DNA from 3 places in the Paenibacillus suaedae genome. Region 1 is predicted to be linked to each of the others. Evidence: riboswitches for the same ligand, from Rfam matches in the RefSeq annotation. Region 1 holds a riboswitch; each other region holds the start of a gene.
What was found. Region 1 has a riboswitch for cyclic di-AMP ahead of RQP50_RS28680 (3D domain-containing protein). Riboswitches for the same ligand answer to the same signal wherever they lie in the genome.
Positions count from the first base shown of each region.

Region 2: it holds a riboswitch for cyclic di-AMP, as region 1 does, so the genes downstream of both, RQP50_RS28015 (C40 family peptidase) here and RQP50_RS28680 (3D domain-containing protein) in region 1, are expected to answer to the same signal.
Region 3: it holds a riboswitch for cyclic di-AMP, as region 1 does, so the genes downstream of both, RQP50_RS25575 (TrkH family potassium uptake protein) here and RQP50_RS28680 (3D domain-containing protein) in region 1, are expected to answer to the same signal.

Region 1 is NZ_JAVYAA010000013.1:10,096-14,652, reverse strand. Features, by position in the region: gene rsmA (16S rRNA (adenine(1518)-N(6)/adenine(1519)-N(6))-dimethyltransferase RsmA) at 1-560, opposite strand, end outside; gene rnmV (ribonuclease M5) at 566-1,132, opposite strand; gene RQP50_RS28680 (3D domain-containing protein) at 1,299-2,426, opposite strand; cyclic di-AMP (ydaO/yuaA leader) riboswitch at 2,745-2,948, opposite strand; gene RQP50_RS28675 (TatD family hydrolase) at 3,142-3,909, opposite strand; gene RQP50_RS28670 (HD domain-containing protein) at 3,945-4,557, opposite strand, start outside.
Region 2 is NZ_JAVYAA010000011.1:48,740-53,296, forward strand. Features, by position in the region: gene RQP50_RS28005 (response regulator transcription factor) at 1-533, shown strand, start outside; gene RQP50_RS28010 (serine protease) at 714-1,229, shown strand; gene RQP50_RS28015 (C40 family peptidase) at 1,529-2,008, opposite strand; cyclic di-AMP (ydaO/yuaA leader) riboswitch at 2,012-2,153, opposite strand; gene RQP50_RS28020 (hypothetical protein) at 2,433-3,254, opposite strand; gene RQP50_RS28025 (M1 family metallopeptidase) at 3,259-4,557, opposite strand, start outside.
Region 3 is NZ_JAVYAA010000008.1:142,647-147,203, forward strand. Features, by position in the region: gene RQP50_RS25560 (ABC transporter substrate-binding protein) at 1-626, shown strand, start outside; gene RQP50_RS25565 (hypothetical protein) at 633-785, shown strand; gene RQP50_RS25570 (CPBP family intramembrane glutamic endopeptidase) at 802-2,502, opposite strand; cyclic di-AMP (ydaO/yuaA leader) riboswitch at 2,751-2,909, shown strand; gene RQP50_RS25575 (TrkH family potassium uptake protein) at 2,969-4,327, shown strand; gene RQP50_RS25580 (potassium channel family protein) at 4,367-4,557, shown strand, end outside.

The DNA of each region.
Region 1 (4,557 bases):
GGCTCTGCAAAATATTGAACAGCCACACTTAAGCTGCCGTAATCCTTGCCTCCTGGCTTCGCTGCCATTCGCTCTGCGACTTCCTTCTGAATCATGACGACGATGTTCTTGAGCGGCAGACGCTCCTCCAGAAGCTTCATCATAATCGGGGTCGTCACATAATACGGCAAGTTAGCCACAACACTTACCCGCTCGACATCTTGGAACTGTTCGCGGAACAATTCATGCAAATCCACCTTCAATACATCCCCATGTACAACATGGACATGTTCATAGGGCTCCAGCACTTCCCCTAATATCGGAAGCAAGCGCTGATCGATCTCGACTGCTGTTACACGACGAGCGCGCTTAGCGAGCTGCTCCGTAAGCGCACCGATCCCAGGCCCAATCTCCAGGGCACCTGTCACATCATCCAGCTCTGCAGCATCCACAATACGGCGCAAAATGTTCATATCAATTAGAAAGTTCTGTCCTAAGCTTTTCTTAAATGAAAACCCATGCTTGCGTATAATGTCTTTCGTGCGATTCGGTGTTGCAATATCTATTCTCGTCTGCGTCATTCCATCTATTCTCCTTCTGCACATTGTTCCTGCTCGAATTGGTTCAGCTTCCGCAAGGCGTTCTCAAATTCCTCTCGTCCGATCTGGAACACACCGCAGCGCTTGAGCATCTGCTTCGCGTTGCAGTATCCAATGCCCAATATTTCACCTAACTGCCGTCTGCGTTCTGCAGAGCCTGCATGCGTCGTTAATCCCGCTTCGACGAGATCCGTCCACGTCAGCTCTGACGTCATGCTTGGCATCTCGGAGCGAACCTGCTCTAAGGCACGGCGAATCGCTTCTGGCTTTGCATTCTCCACACCAAGATCCCCTTTGGCTATCGCCTCATGTCTAGGCAGGAAAGCGTGTTTGCACCCAGGTACACGTTCTGCTATCGTCTTCCGAATTTTCTCCCCCGCATGATCTGGATCCGTGAAAATAATAACCCCTCGGCGCTCTTGGGCCAATGCGATGCGTTTTATCGTTGTATCATTAATCGCCGATCCACCTGTCTCAATTGTATCCGCCTCAACGGCACGGTGAATGGCAACGGTATCATCTTTGCCTTCTACAACTATCACTTCGCGTATCAATATGCTTGCTCCTCTCACCACAAGGCTGCTTCCTAATTCCGCATCCTTCTCTTGCTCTCCATTCATAAATAAACAACAAAAGAAGAGGGTGTCCCCTCTTCTTAGCATGACATAAATCATTATTCATTACTATATCCTAATTACACATGGCTGCATACCTTGTGCGTTAGTTCGATTCCGGCTTGACTGGGCCAACCACGTATACGGTGTACCCCTTCTTGCGTCCGAATTTGCTGACCGCCTTCTTGCTGTCGAAGTATACATCGATAATTTTCCCCTTGACCGCGCCACCTGTATCTTCAGCACGTCTGAATCCAATCCCTTCGATATATACCCACCAGCCGAGCGGAATGACCTTCGGATCAACCGCGATAGTACGACCTTCTGATACTATTGCGCCAGATGCCGTCTTCGCACCAGCCGATCCCTCAGATTCCGTATACGCCGTCAGTTGAACGTTCTTCAGCACTTTTTTATAGTTAAAATCTTTGTCGCCACTGGAAACATTGTCAGAATCGTCTTCCTGCGCGTTCACTGACAGAACAGCAACTTCCGGTTCCTTCTTCGTTCCATAGGCTATCACTTGATTCACTTGTTTTGTATGAACGGATTTGTCGACCATCTGCGCATATACGAGCTTACCATCCTCGTACGTTTTCTGTACTTTCTGGACAACCAAGCCTTCTTTTCCATCTTGAACCGTCTTGGTCTTCCCCTTAAGGAGAGTAGCATCTGCCTGCTTCACCACTTGATAAGGAACCTTCACTTTACGCTCTTCCATCTTCTTGCTGACACGGACGATGCGAATATCCATGTTCTTCGAAATAGAGGCACGCTTAGAAGGGAATACCTTATCTTCAGGGTTCACTTGGATTTGCAGCGAACTCAGTGCATCATGCACCGACTTCTTCGTCGTAAATTGTGTTTCTTTCTTCCCATCCGCTGTAATTTGGATAGGCAAAGCGCGTTCAATAATAACTCGATCTCCATCAGCAATTTCTGCATCAAGCGGCTTCGATACTACATCGTATGCCCCAAGCGCTATCGCATGCTCATCCAAAACATTGCGAAGCGTATCTAGGCGAGTTTCGACTGAACGCTCTTGTCCATCAACGAGCACAGCCACTGTCTTCTTCGTTACATTATACCAAGTCAAGACTGCTATTAATGTGATCACGATTGCTACAGCTGCAATAACGGTGATAACACGCACATTTTCATGCTTCCATCGCAATGCGAGTGACATGCTGGATGATCGGGGTTCATGGGTTTCGTTGTTCACGATCTGTCCCATTTCTCGGTCCTCCTTACATAGTCCCGCCGTCGAGTGCTCTGCATGATTCCATCTGACGCGACTATTTCAAGAATGTTTACGAGAGACTTCACTTGCCATAAACGAGCATGTAATCGTTCAAGACAATGCCGAAATCTCCGTACCAACGTTTCAGTATTGGCTGCTCCCACCTCCTATTTCTTACACCCTATGACGTCTTTATTCTCATTATTCAAAAAAAAGAATGTTTGAGAGTAAACAAAAGAAGCCCTTCGTAAGAGGAGACTCTTTCGCGGCTTCCGTAATAGAAACCCAAACGTCAACAGTGTAGGACGCGAGGAACCCTCTCTCGGTACGCTGACGAGGTTAGCTGTCGGGTTCGGGCTTGAGAGTCGCCCTATCGGAACCAACCGGCTCATGGCTCGGTCGTCCCTAATTCACCCCAAGGAATTAATCCGTGTGATTGAACATGTACTCATGTCATGTCGTTCACACTCTGGTTCCCCCGCTCTCCACTTCATGGAGATTAAGCGATACTGAATTAGTTGGAACAATATTGAATTGTGTAATAACATCTGTGAGAAATCATATCGTGTTTGCAATCTTCTTGTAAAGACAGTAGCAATTCCGTTTTTCGCGAAAAATGGTTAAAAAAATGTAACTTAATCCGTTTTTCATTATGAAATCCACTTATTTTATGGCCGATGTCTTTTTTTCACTTGTTTTTGGCCCGTTTTCATGCGATGTCAAAACATGTCATTGCATTTTGAGTCGTCATTCTGCAAAATTCTTCAAATTCCATACCTTTCAGCTCTGCTGCAACCTCTGCAACAAGACGAACATATGCGGACTCATTGCGCTTGCCTCGGAACGGATGAGGAGTCAAATAGGGGGAATCCGTCTCCACAAGCAATCGATCATTCGGAACCTTAACAAGTACTTCTTTCGGCTGTTTTGCATTTTTGAAAGTAACAGGTCCTCCAAATGAAAGGTAGAAGCCCATATCCAGGCACATCTTCGCTGTTTCCCAGCTACCTGAGAAGGAGTGCATGATGCCCCCTACTTCGTGAGCCTTCTCCTCGCGCAAGATGCGGATTACATCTTCGTGCGCTTCACGATTATGAATAATGATCGGCATCTTCAATTCTCGCGCCAACCCAATTTGCTCGCGGAATACACGGTGCTGAACATCCTTCGGAGACGTATCCCAGTGATAGTCCAGTCCGATCTCGCCAATCGCCACAACCTTTTCATGCTCCGTTAGCTTGGCGATCCAGTCTATATCCTCCGGCTTCATCGTTATGGCATCTACCGGATGCCAGCCCACGGCTGCATAGATAAAATCATATTTCTCTGCCAACGCCATCGTCGTCGGGATCGTCTCTCGATTGAACCCGATGTTAACCATACGGGTCACCCCTTGTTCAACGGCCCGTGCGATAACCTGATCGCGATCCTCGTTAAAATTGCTGCTGTCTAAATGCGTATGTGTATCAAATAACACGTTTATGCGCTCCTTTTTCTTTCTTGTAAATCGATCTAATGATTGCGGCGTATAAACATACGCCTTGTATCTTCCGTAAGGTGATTCGAGACTTCCAGAAGCTTGTCCATTGGGAAATAGATATAGTGTTTTCCACGGCGAATGCCGCTAATGGAACGTACAATATCCGATTTCTTGGACAGCTCTACAATTTGCTGATCCCGCCCCCATAGCATAATATGTTGCTGTGAACGGGCATCTCCCTTTCGATATACATCATAGGGCTTATCGAAGGGAGAATCGAACATAAGTTCATAGTCCGGATCAAGCCCAATCTGCGACCACTCTGCCCGCAATCGTCCCTGTAAATCTTCATCCATCTGTTCAACTTCAATATATTTATATAGTTTACGCTCCATGAATCGTTGGCACAAGTCAACGAGACGCTCATCCTTCTCCCTTGTCCACTGCATAAATGCGGTCTGTACAAATGCCTCATCCATTTGGATATATTGTTCCGTCGTAATCGTTCCTTCAAATAAAGCATCTAGAGGAGAGAGGAAATATTGAAAAGTGTATCCACCCAAATATAATTCTTTGGCTCGTTTGAAAATCAGGCGAAGTAACATCTCCGAGCTTCGGGTTACCGGATGGAAGTAAACTTGCCAG
Region 2 (4,557 bases), on a different contig from region 1:
ATGATATCGAAGTGATTGGACAGGCCGAGAATGGCAGTGTAGCGCTGTCGCTTATAGAGGAACTTCAGCCGGATATCGCGGTATTGGATATTGAGATGCCGCTTATGACGGGGCTGGATGTCGCGGATGCAGTCAAGAAGAAGGGGCTGGACTGTCGGATTATTATGCTGACGACCTTTGCTCGCTCAGGCTATCTCCAGCGTGCAATGGCATCCAGTGTAGGCGGTTATTTACTCAAGGACAGCCCAAGCGACGAATTGTCGGATGCCATTCGCCAGGTATATGCAGGCAAGCGGGTGATGAGTCCCGAATTAACGTTGGCTGCGTGGGAAGACCCTTGTCCGTTATCCCCGAGGGAGAAGGAAGTGCTGTTGCTTGCTGAGAACGGACTGTCCATGCAGGATATTAGCGCCAAATTGTTCTTATCCTATGGGACGGTGCGCAACTATATGTCGGATGCGATTAGCAAAGTAGGAGCGGGTACGCGCATTGAGGCGATTCGAACTGCCAGGGAGAAGGGCTGGCTGGATTAAGAACTGCTGCTGGAATATATGCAGAAGATACTTGATAGAGAATTGTCGGCTCAATTAGCATCCAGAATATAAATGGATAAGTGCTTCATTCTCTCTAAGTGAATATTTAGCTTATTTTCAGTTTCATTTCAGGAATTACGAACATACTATAGCCATCCCTTACATAAGGAGGTGGAACCTATGAAACGCAATTCAACCGTAGCAGCGTGGACGTGCCTAATGCTTCTCTTGATGGCTTCACCTGCAGCAGCGCAAAGCAGAACTGCGCTAGATGCTGCAACAGATAAGAGCAGAGAGCAAGCTGCTGTACGAGTGGTCACTTCATCTCAAGCTGTAGTACAGCCGAATCAGCAGAGCACGGAGACGGATAAGCAATTAGAACAAGTACAGGCACAAATGAAGGAGATTCGTGCAGAGATGAAGCAGCTGCGCGAGAAGAAGATTCAATTGCTCGCTAAGAAACACGGAATTTCGACAGAAGGCAAAAGCAATAAGCAAATTCACCAGGAATTACGCGAGAAATTAGGCATAAAAGGACGACTGTTCCACGAGAAACATCACAATAATGGGAAGCATGTCGAGGATCGTCAGACTCAGCTTCAGCACGAGGAAGAAAAGCATCGAGCAGAGGTGGATGGGCTCACACCAGAAGAGATTAAGGCGAAATTTCAAGAATCGAATGGGTCAGTCAAGTAAATTAGAAGCGTCTATGCGAAAATAGTGAATATCCAGACAAGATATCGGGACATGCGCACAAGCGCATGTCCTTGTGTTGTTTAATGGCGATGAAAATGGTTGAAACTGAAAAAGAAATATTTCGTAAAGATAGATAAAAGTATGAATCGTTGACATGCAGAGATGCATAGGATAAAGAAGCTGAAGTTGAGCGGGGATAAAGGGGATAGCATGAAACAACCCGACGAAAAGGCGCGGGGCGCTTCTCATCGGGTTATGTAGTCGTTCATATCATTATAAGAGTGCAGGAAACTTCCAACCTATTGATTGTCTGTAGCGATAGAAGAAAAGTCATTTTCGCTCATTACGCGACGAGCACCAACATAGCGCTGCTCATAGTAGTCCATGCTAAGGCTGTCGATGCGTGTACCTTTGCTTGTCGAAGCGTGTGCGAATTTGTTGTTGCCTACGTAAATGCCGACATGCGATACACCGTTGCCGCCGCTTGTGTCAAAGAAGACCAGGTCTCCTGGACGAAGCTCGTCTTTGCTAACTTTCTCACCAGAGTCAAATTGCGACGAAGATGTGCGAGGAAGATCAATTTCGAACTTGTTGAACACGTACTTCGTAAATCCGGAGCAGTCAAAGCCTTTCGTTGTTGTACCACCATACTTGTACGAAATGCCAAGCAAACCTTCAATCGTGTTGTCCATTTTGGATGCTGCGAATGTGCTGCCTGCACTGAACGAAGTAAACAGAACGCTCAGTCCGAGCACCGCTGTAACTAGCTTCTTCTTCAAAGGGAAAGCTCCTTCCGTGCCTGCGAGGTTAGCTGGAGGGTTCGGTTGAAGGACCCCTATGATCCCTGTGTTACAAGATCAATTCACCCGTAAAAACTGGTTCCCCCGCTTTCCGGTCCGCCCGGAAACTCGGCATTCTGGTTTTAGGATTATGTATTGCTGCGTGCGATAGTAACAATTTTGCAAGAGTTAGTGCCGCTTTCATGACAAAGTTGTAATAAATCTAGATTTATTGTAACAGACGGAAATTCCTTTGACAAATATTTTTTGTCCTTGACACGAAAAAAACTTGTCATATCAGCGTTTTTTTCGCTGATAGACAAGTTTTTTAATTCATTTTGTTAGGTTACGCTGCTTCAATATCATCGTAACCCTTTGTAACTTTGTAACTCTGTAACTAAATTGCGTTCAATCAGAACCCTCATTATTTCATCTGTTGCTCTGCTTCCTGCCAGACAGCGTGGCGTGCAGACAATCCCCACATTTTAAGTATAGTCATAATGGCAGGCAATGCCTGTTGAATAATGAGTGCGGTAATTCCGGTGAACACGGCCGCCGCGGTTGTGGACAATATGCCTACGCCAATGGTGATACCAATAAAGAGAAGTGACAATCCTAGAATGGGAAGCAAGCGACGAGTTCCGGCTGTCACAGATCGAATTAATGGTGTTTCTGAGGCAGCGCCGAAGTTAAGGAATAAGAACAATTGATGAACAAGCCAGCCGCCAATGAACCAAGCGATTACGAACGGTGCCACTGCCACGAGTAAGGAAGATAGAGAAGCCGATGTGGACAGGGCATGCGCCGCATAAGGAACGAACCATATAGCTGGTGCGATAATGAGCAGTGTCTCGAGTAGATAGAGGACAAGCATTGGCTTCCAAGCGAGCTTGATCCCTTGGAAGAAGGCAAGCCCCTGCTGCTTGGGCCGTGACATAGCATGGAATACACCCGCGTGAATGAAGGGGGTAAGCAGCATGTGGACGGCAACGAATCCGAGGATAGCCCATAAGTAAGGGAAATAGTCATTCGTCTTCATTAGATAGAACTGGCTTTCGGTCAGAAAGAGCTGCCTGCTCATCTCGGTAGGTGCTGGATCTGGGTAACGGCGCAGGATAGGTGTTACCACTCCATCGACGAAGCGATAGAGGAAGAACCCCCATAACAGTTGGTACAAGAATAGAATGACCCATATATAGATGTGCTCTTTGCACCAATTCCAGCCTGAACGCACATAAGCCTTCACACTATCACCACCCCAAAATGTTCGTAACAGCTTCGATTACCTTGATGACGGATAAATTAACTCGTGTACGGACAGGTTCATCGACATGAGCACGCATATAATTATTGATGTGCTTGTTCTCAACGACAATCGAATATAGAGGATCAACCATGACCCAGCTGAGCGGCGCTTTATGGGTGACGGTATATTGAATGCGGTCTCCCTCTCCATTCCATCCCTTGCGAGTCGTCGTGCCATCCGAGAACCCGAATACGATCGGAATGGATGGATAATTGGCACCGAGCTTGCGGATATGGACAGTCGCTTCATATTGGGTAGACCCATTCGATTCAATCGTACGTGAATCAATGTTCTCCACGGCGAAGTCTGCCATCATGCCGTTGTACACATATTGTTGGAAGAAATCATTCCACTTGCGGTTAGTTACCTGCTCAACGACTCGCTGAAAGTCTGATGTAGTTGGGTACTTAAAACGGTACTTCTGCGTATAAGTTCTCATAATGCGGCTCATCATTTTTTCCCCGACCTGCTTCTCGATTGCAAGCAGCACCAGCTTGGCACGCATGTACACATTTTCTGCGTAATGATTTTGATTTTTGTAGCGCCATGCATTCAGCTTCAGTGGAGCCGGATCTGTGATGTAGCTGGCTTGTATTGCGTTATTTGGAAGTACTCCGAATTCTTGCTCCATCAGCTTGTCTTCTGCATAGGAAGTGAACCCTTCATCGAGCCATGCTTCCTCGAATTCGTTTGAGGCGAGAAGTCCATAAAAGTATTGATGTCCAATCTCATGAACGACGGTACGTTCTAAATCGTAACCTGGACTCTCATCTTCTGCACCGAATGCTGTAATCAAGGTCGGGTATTCCATTCCTCCAGCTCCGTTGCCCAATTTAGGAGGCACGATAATGGACAAGGTAGAGTACGGGTATTTGCCGTACCATTCGCTGAACTTGGACAGAGCCGTCTTCGCAGCGTAGAAATAACGCTCCTTCAAATCTTTATGCTTCGGGTCTAAATATAACTTGATACGAACCCCTGGTACTTGGCTAGAAGAGAACGGCTCTTCAAAATAGACAAAGTTTGGAGATGCGGCCCACGCGAAATCATGAACATCATCCGCATAGAATTGATAAAATTTCTTTCTGTCTGCTATCGTAGGGGTTTTCGTTGGAAAGCCTGTAGCGCCTACGATGTAATTGTCGGGTACTTGAATGCGTACACTGTAAATGCCGTAATTGGAGTAAAATTCGGAATTACCGTGATATTGGTGCAGATCCCAGCCTTCTGATGCCCGGCCGCG
Region 3 (4,557 bases), on a different contig from region 1:
GCTTCATCAGCGAAGACGGCAAGACGATTGAAGGTATTATGAACGGGCCGGATACGGTAGCGGCTGTTCAAATGTTCGGGAATATGGTGAAGGACGGATACGGAGTCCTCGTAGGAGGAAAAACGCAGCTTGGCGGTAACGACATCTTCAAAGCTGGTAAAATCGGAATGTGGGAGAGCGGTGTATGGCCGCTAGACGGGTTTAAGGAAGCGAAGGTTGATTTCGGTACTGTTGAAATGCCAGCGTTCCCTGGCAAGCCTGTGAAGGGCGTAATTTCGGTAAGTGCTGTATCGATTGCGAAGCAATCGAAGCAGAAGGATCTGGCATGGGAGTTCGTGAAGTTCTTCATTTCGGAAGAAGCCGTTAAGATGAAGAGCGATGCTGACCTGCCGATACGTAAGAGCGTCGTGCAAGAAATGAAGCTGGATACATCCGAGCTGTATGCACCGTTCTATCGCATGCTGGAGCGTTCCGACAACACGCCAGCCTTCTTGCTTAACAGCAACTGGAACCAGATGAACCGTCACCTGTCTACTGCAGTTGATTCAGTCATGCTGGGTGAAGATGCACAGAAAGCGCTAGATACGGCAGTAAAGGAAGCGAAAAAATTTATTGAGAAGAAATAAGTAATAATGAGAAATAAACGGGGCCGTTCCTTCGATGAGGCGCATTACGTACATGCGTCCTTCGATATGAACGGCCCTTGGCTTTTCAAAATGATAGGGTATGGAGATATGCTCATGTACTCGTTCTATTACTGTACGAACAAATGGATTCAACTGTAATCAATGGTGTTAATGTTTATGTCCATGTCGTGATCGCTCTAGCGTGATCTTGGTTGCGATGAATCTTCGCGAGCGCATATACAATCCCAATTGGAGAAAGGAGGTACACAAGACCGATTAGGAGACCGACTATTGTTCCATCAAGCATGAATGACAGGGACATTAAGAAGTTGTCGAGCATAAGGTGAGCGAACATGGCCGTCCACCAGCCATGCTTCAGCATAATGAACAGGAAGAACATGCCGATAAACAGGAGCTCTACCGGCCGAGAGTAGTACGGATAGATTGGATAGGTGACATGTCCGAACGCCCATACAAGGGTAGGGATAATCCCGGCTAACCATGGGTTGCGGAACAATCGGTTCAGCAGTCCAACCCCGAACAAACGATATATCCCTTCCTCCGAAATAGCTGCAACCCAAGCTAGAAGAGGGAACAGTGGTGCAATTCGCAGGTTGAGCGGTGATTGTGAGGCATCGGTCGATGACCACGCATGAAACCCTGATTCCAAAATGAAAAATATAACCGTTTGCATGCCGAGCAATACGCCTGTGTACGCGATTCCGATCCATAATGCTTGTATGAGCTTGCCGCCAAATGCGCGATCACTCCATGTAGGCAGTACATCTCTGTACACAGACAGCTCCCATGCTCGCTTTCCCGCATGGAGAGAGAAGTATAGGATAACGCCTTGAATTACTGTAATTGCGCCTTGAATGGCAAAGGACAGCCCCATATTCACCCCGTCCACAGGGGTACGGAGTTCCAGAGCGAAGAGACCCGGAAGCACGTTCCATAGATGCAGCAGAGAAATTCCGCATGAGACGGCAGTAAGGGCGAACAATGTCTTCGATCCGAACTTCAGGCCATGACGGTAGACGATGCAAGCGATCAGTGAACATGCACTTAGTAGGATTGTCATCCACATATAGCCGATATTGTAAATGGACGATGCAGTCTTCGTTTGATGCAGTTCTTCAGCTAGATAGCTGTTCGGGATAACCCAGTAGGGCTTCAGCATGACAATGCGATCTTGGGAGAAGACGGCCTTCACGTTCAATGCGGCTTCACCAAGTCGTGCTTCAGGCACGTTATACTCTACCGTGTCTAGCTCCGCCGATGATGCGATTAGTTTTAATTGGGTAGGATTCCATCCCATGTGCTTCAAGAGTGTATCAGCAAGCTTCTTGCGGTTCACTGGATCCAAGGCAGTCTCCGCATCTTCTGCTGACGCCATATCCACATGATTTCCCGTAACCCCGCTAATGTAGGAGGTGATAGGAGGCTTTTCCTCCCATTCGAATCCAATAATACGACCGCTTGTCATGTGAACGTCAATGCGCATGACACCGGATTTTCCAGCCCGATTCATATTCAATAATACCTGAAAAGTATCATAGGGACTGGATGATTCCCATTTCTGAAATGAAGCGGTCAGCTTCTCCTTGCTCATGTAGCCGGAAACCGTTGATTGACTGCGATAAATGACGGTTGGAGCAGTATCTTCTTCAGGTGTAATTGAAATATGGAACTGTTTTAAGTCCTGTACAAATGTGAGTGCCTTTTGCGCTGCTTTCTCTTTGGTTAAGAGGGATTGGCTGGCTGCTGATTCCATCATGGCTTCTGTCTGCTGAAAGGGAATGAATACCTGAACAATGAGGAATAATAGAAATCCGGCCACAGAAGAAAGAAGAAGCGGCTTGGATACATAGGACATGTTGGAACCTCCATTCCATCACACATTTAGCGTATGGTTGCTTATTTGTTCATTTTATCCACTTCAACTTTGTAAAGTCCAGCAGAGAAAATGAAGAAACACCTAGCGAAAATGAGTGTTTTGAATACAATTGAAGAAAATGGGGGATTGTAAGCGCTATTTCTTCAAGTTTTTCGTCTTATTCTGGTTAATTTGTTCATTCCTTGACTTTGTATGCTGCAGGGGAAACGTATATAATCTCGTTATGAATTGCATACAAGCCGAGTTTCGTGAATGAACGAAAGCGGGGGACCCGATAAATGGGGTGAATATCGCAGTTGTGGATGCATAGAATCCACTTGCGATTAGGGCAGCCTGAACGTGCCCGAATCCGACAGCTAACCTCGTAGGCATGTACGTCAGGATACCAGCGATAGCATTGGATTTCCAGTGCTTTTTTTCGTGGGGAAAAAAAGAGGTGACTCCCGTGGAGGGAACAAAAAAGGCCATTCGATTCAATCTGACACCACCGCGAATTCTGGTTGTAGGGTTTGCAGCAATTGTATTATTGGGCGCATTTCTACTCATGCTTCCGATATCAAATGCGGATGGGATTCCGCTGCCATTCCTCGATGCATTGTTCACGTCAACGTCAGCAACTTGTGTGACGGGGCTCATTGTGGTGGATACGGGCACTCATTTTACCGTATTTGGGCAGGTGGTCATCATGCTGCTTATTCAAATTGGTGGGCTTGGATTCATGACAATGGCAACGCTGTTTGCATTAGCACTGAAGAAGAAGATATCGCTGAAGGAAAGGCTTATATTGCAAGAAGCGCTTAATCAGGGCAGCATGGAAGGCATCGTGCGCCTTATCCGTAAAGTGATCTTGTTTGCGGTATGTATCGAGGGGACGGCAGCTGTACTGTTCTCCGTGCGATGGGCATTTGATCTTCCGCTAGGCAAGGCCATTTATTTCGGTATCTTCCATGCTGTTTCTTTTTTCAATAACGCAGGCTTTGATTTATTCGGCTCTGTCAGTGGGCCGTTTTCGAGCTTAACCAGCTATGTCGGAGACCCTATTATTAACCTGGTATCGATGCTGCTTATTATCCTTGGCGGGATTGGATTTATCGTCTTGTCCGATTTGGTGGAATATAAGCGTACTCGCAAGTTGTCTCTGCATACGAAGATCGTGTTAACGATGACGGGATTGCTCATTGTAATCGGAACGGTCGTTATATTTATATTTGAATTTACCAATACACGCACGTTAGGCAGTTTGAATGGTTGGGAGAAGTTCTGGGCATCCCTGTTCCAATCTGTCAGCCCGCGTACCGCTGGAGCGAATACGATTGACATCGGAGCCATGCGCCAAGCCTCGCAATTTTTTATGGTTCTTTTGATGTTCATCGGGGCATCACCAGGATCCACTGGTGGTGGTATTAAGACGACGACGTTCGCCATTCTCATTGGAGCTGTATTTGCTATGATTCGCGGGAAAGAAGATATCGTCATTTACCGGTACCGACTCGCCAAGGATCGTATCTTCAAAGCAGTTACGCTGACGTTGCTGTCATTGTTCTTGGTCATTATCGTATCGATGATATTGTCGACAACAGAAGATCATAGCTTCCTGATGATATTATTCGATACAACATCGGCCTTCGGAACGGTAGGGTTATCAATGGGATTGACGGCGGATTTATCAGATATCGGAAAAGTGCTGCTGAGCCTGACGATGTTTGCAGGCCGTCTAGGTCCATTAACGTTGGCTTATGCATTAGGCCCGAAAAATGAGCGGGAATTATACCGACACCCAGAAGGAAAAATAACGATAGGATAAGCAAGTTAGATTGTAACGGACGAAGGAGTATACAGGGATATGGAGTTGCAGCAGTTTGCAGTGATCGGGATGGGCCGTTTCGGTTCAAGTCTCGCGAAGGAGCTGGTCAAGCTCGGACATCAGGTGCTAGGCATTGATAAAGATGAGGAAGTAATTGGGGATGTTATGGGCTTCGTAACCCATGCAGTTGTAGCGGACGCATCAGATGAAGAGGTGCTGCGCTCACTCGG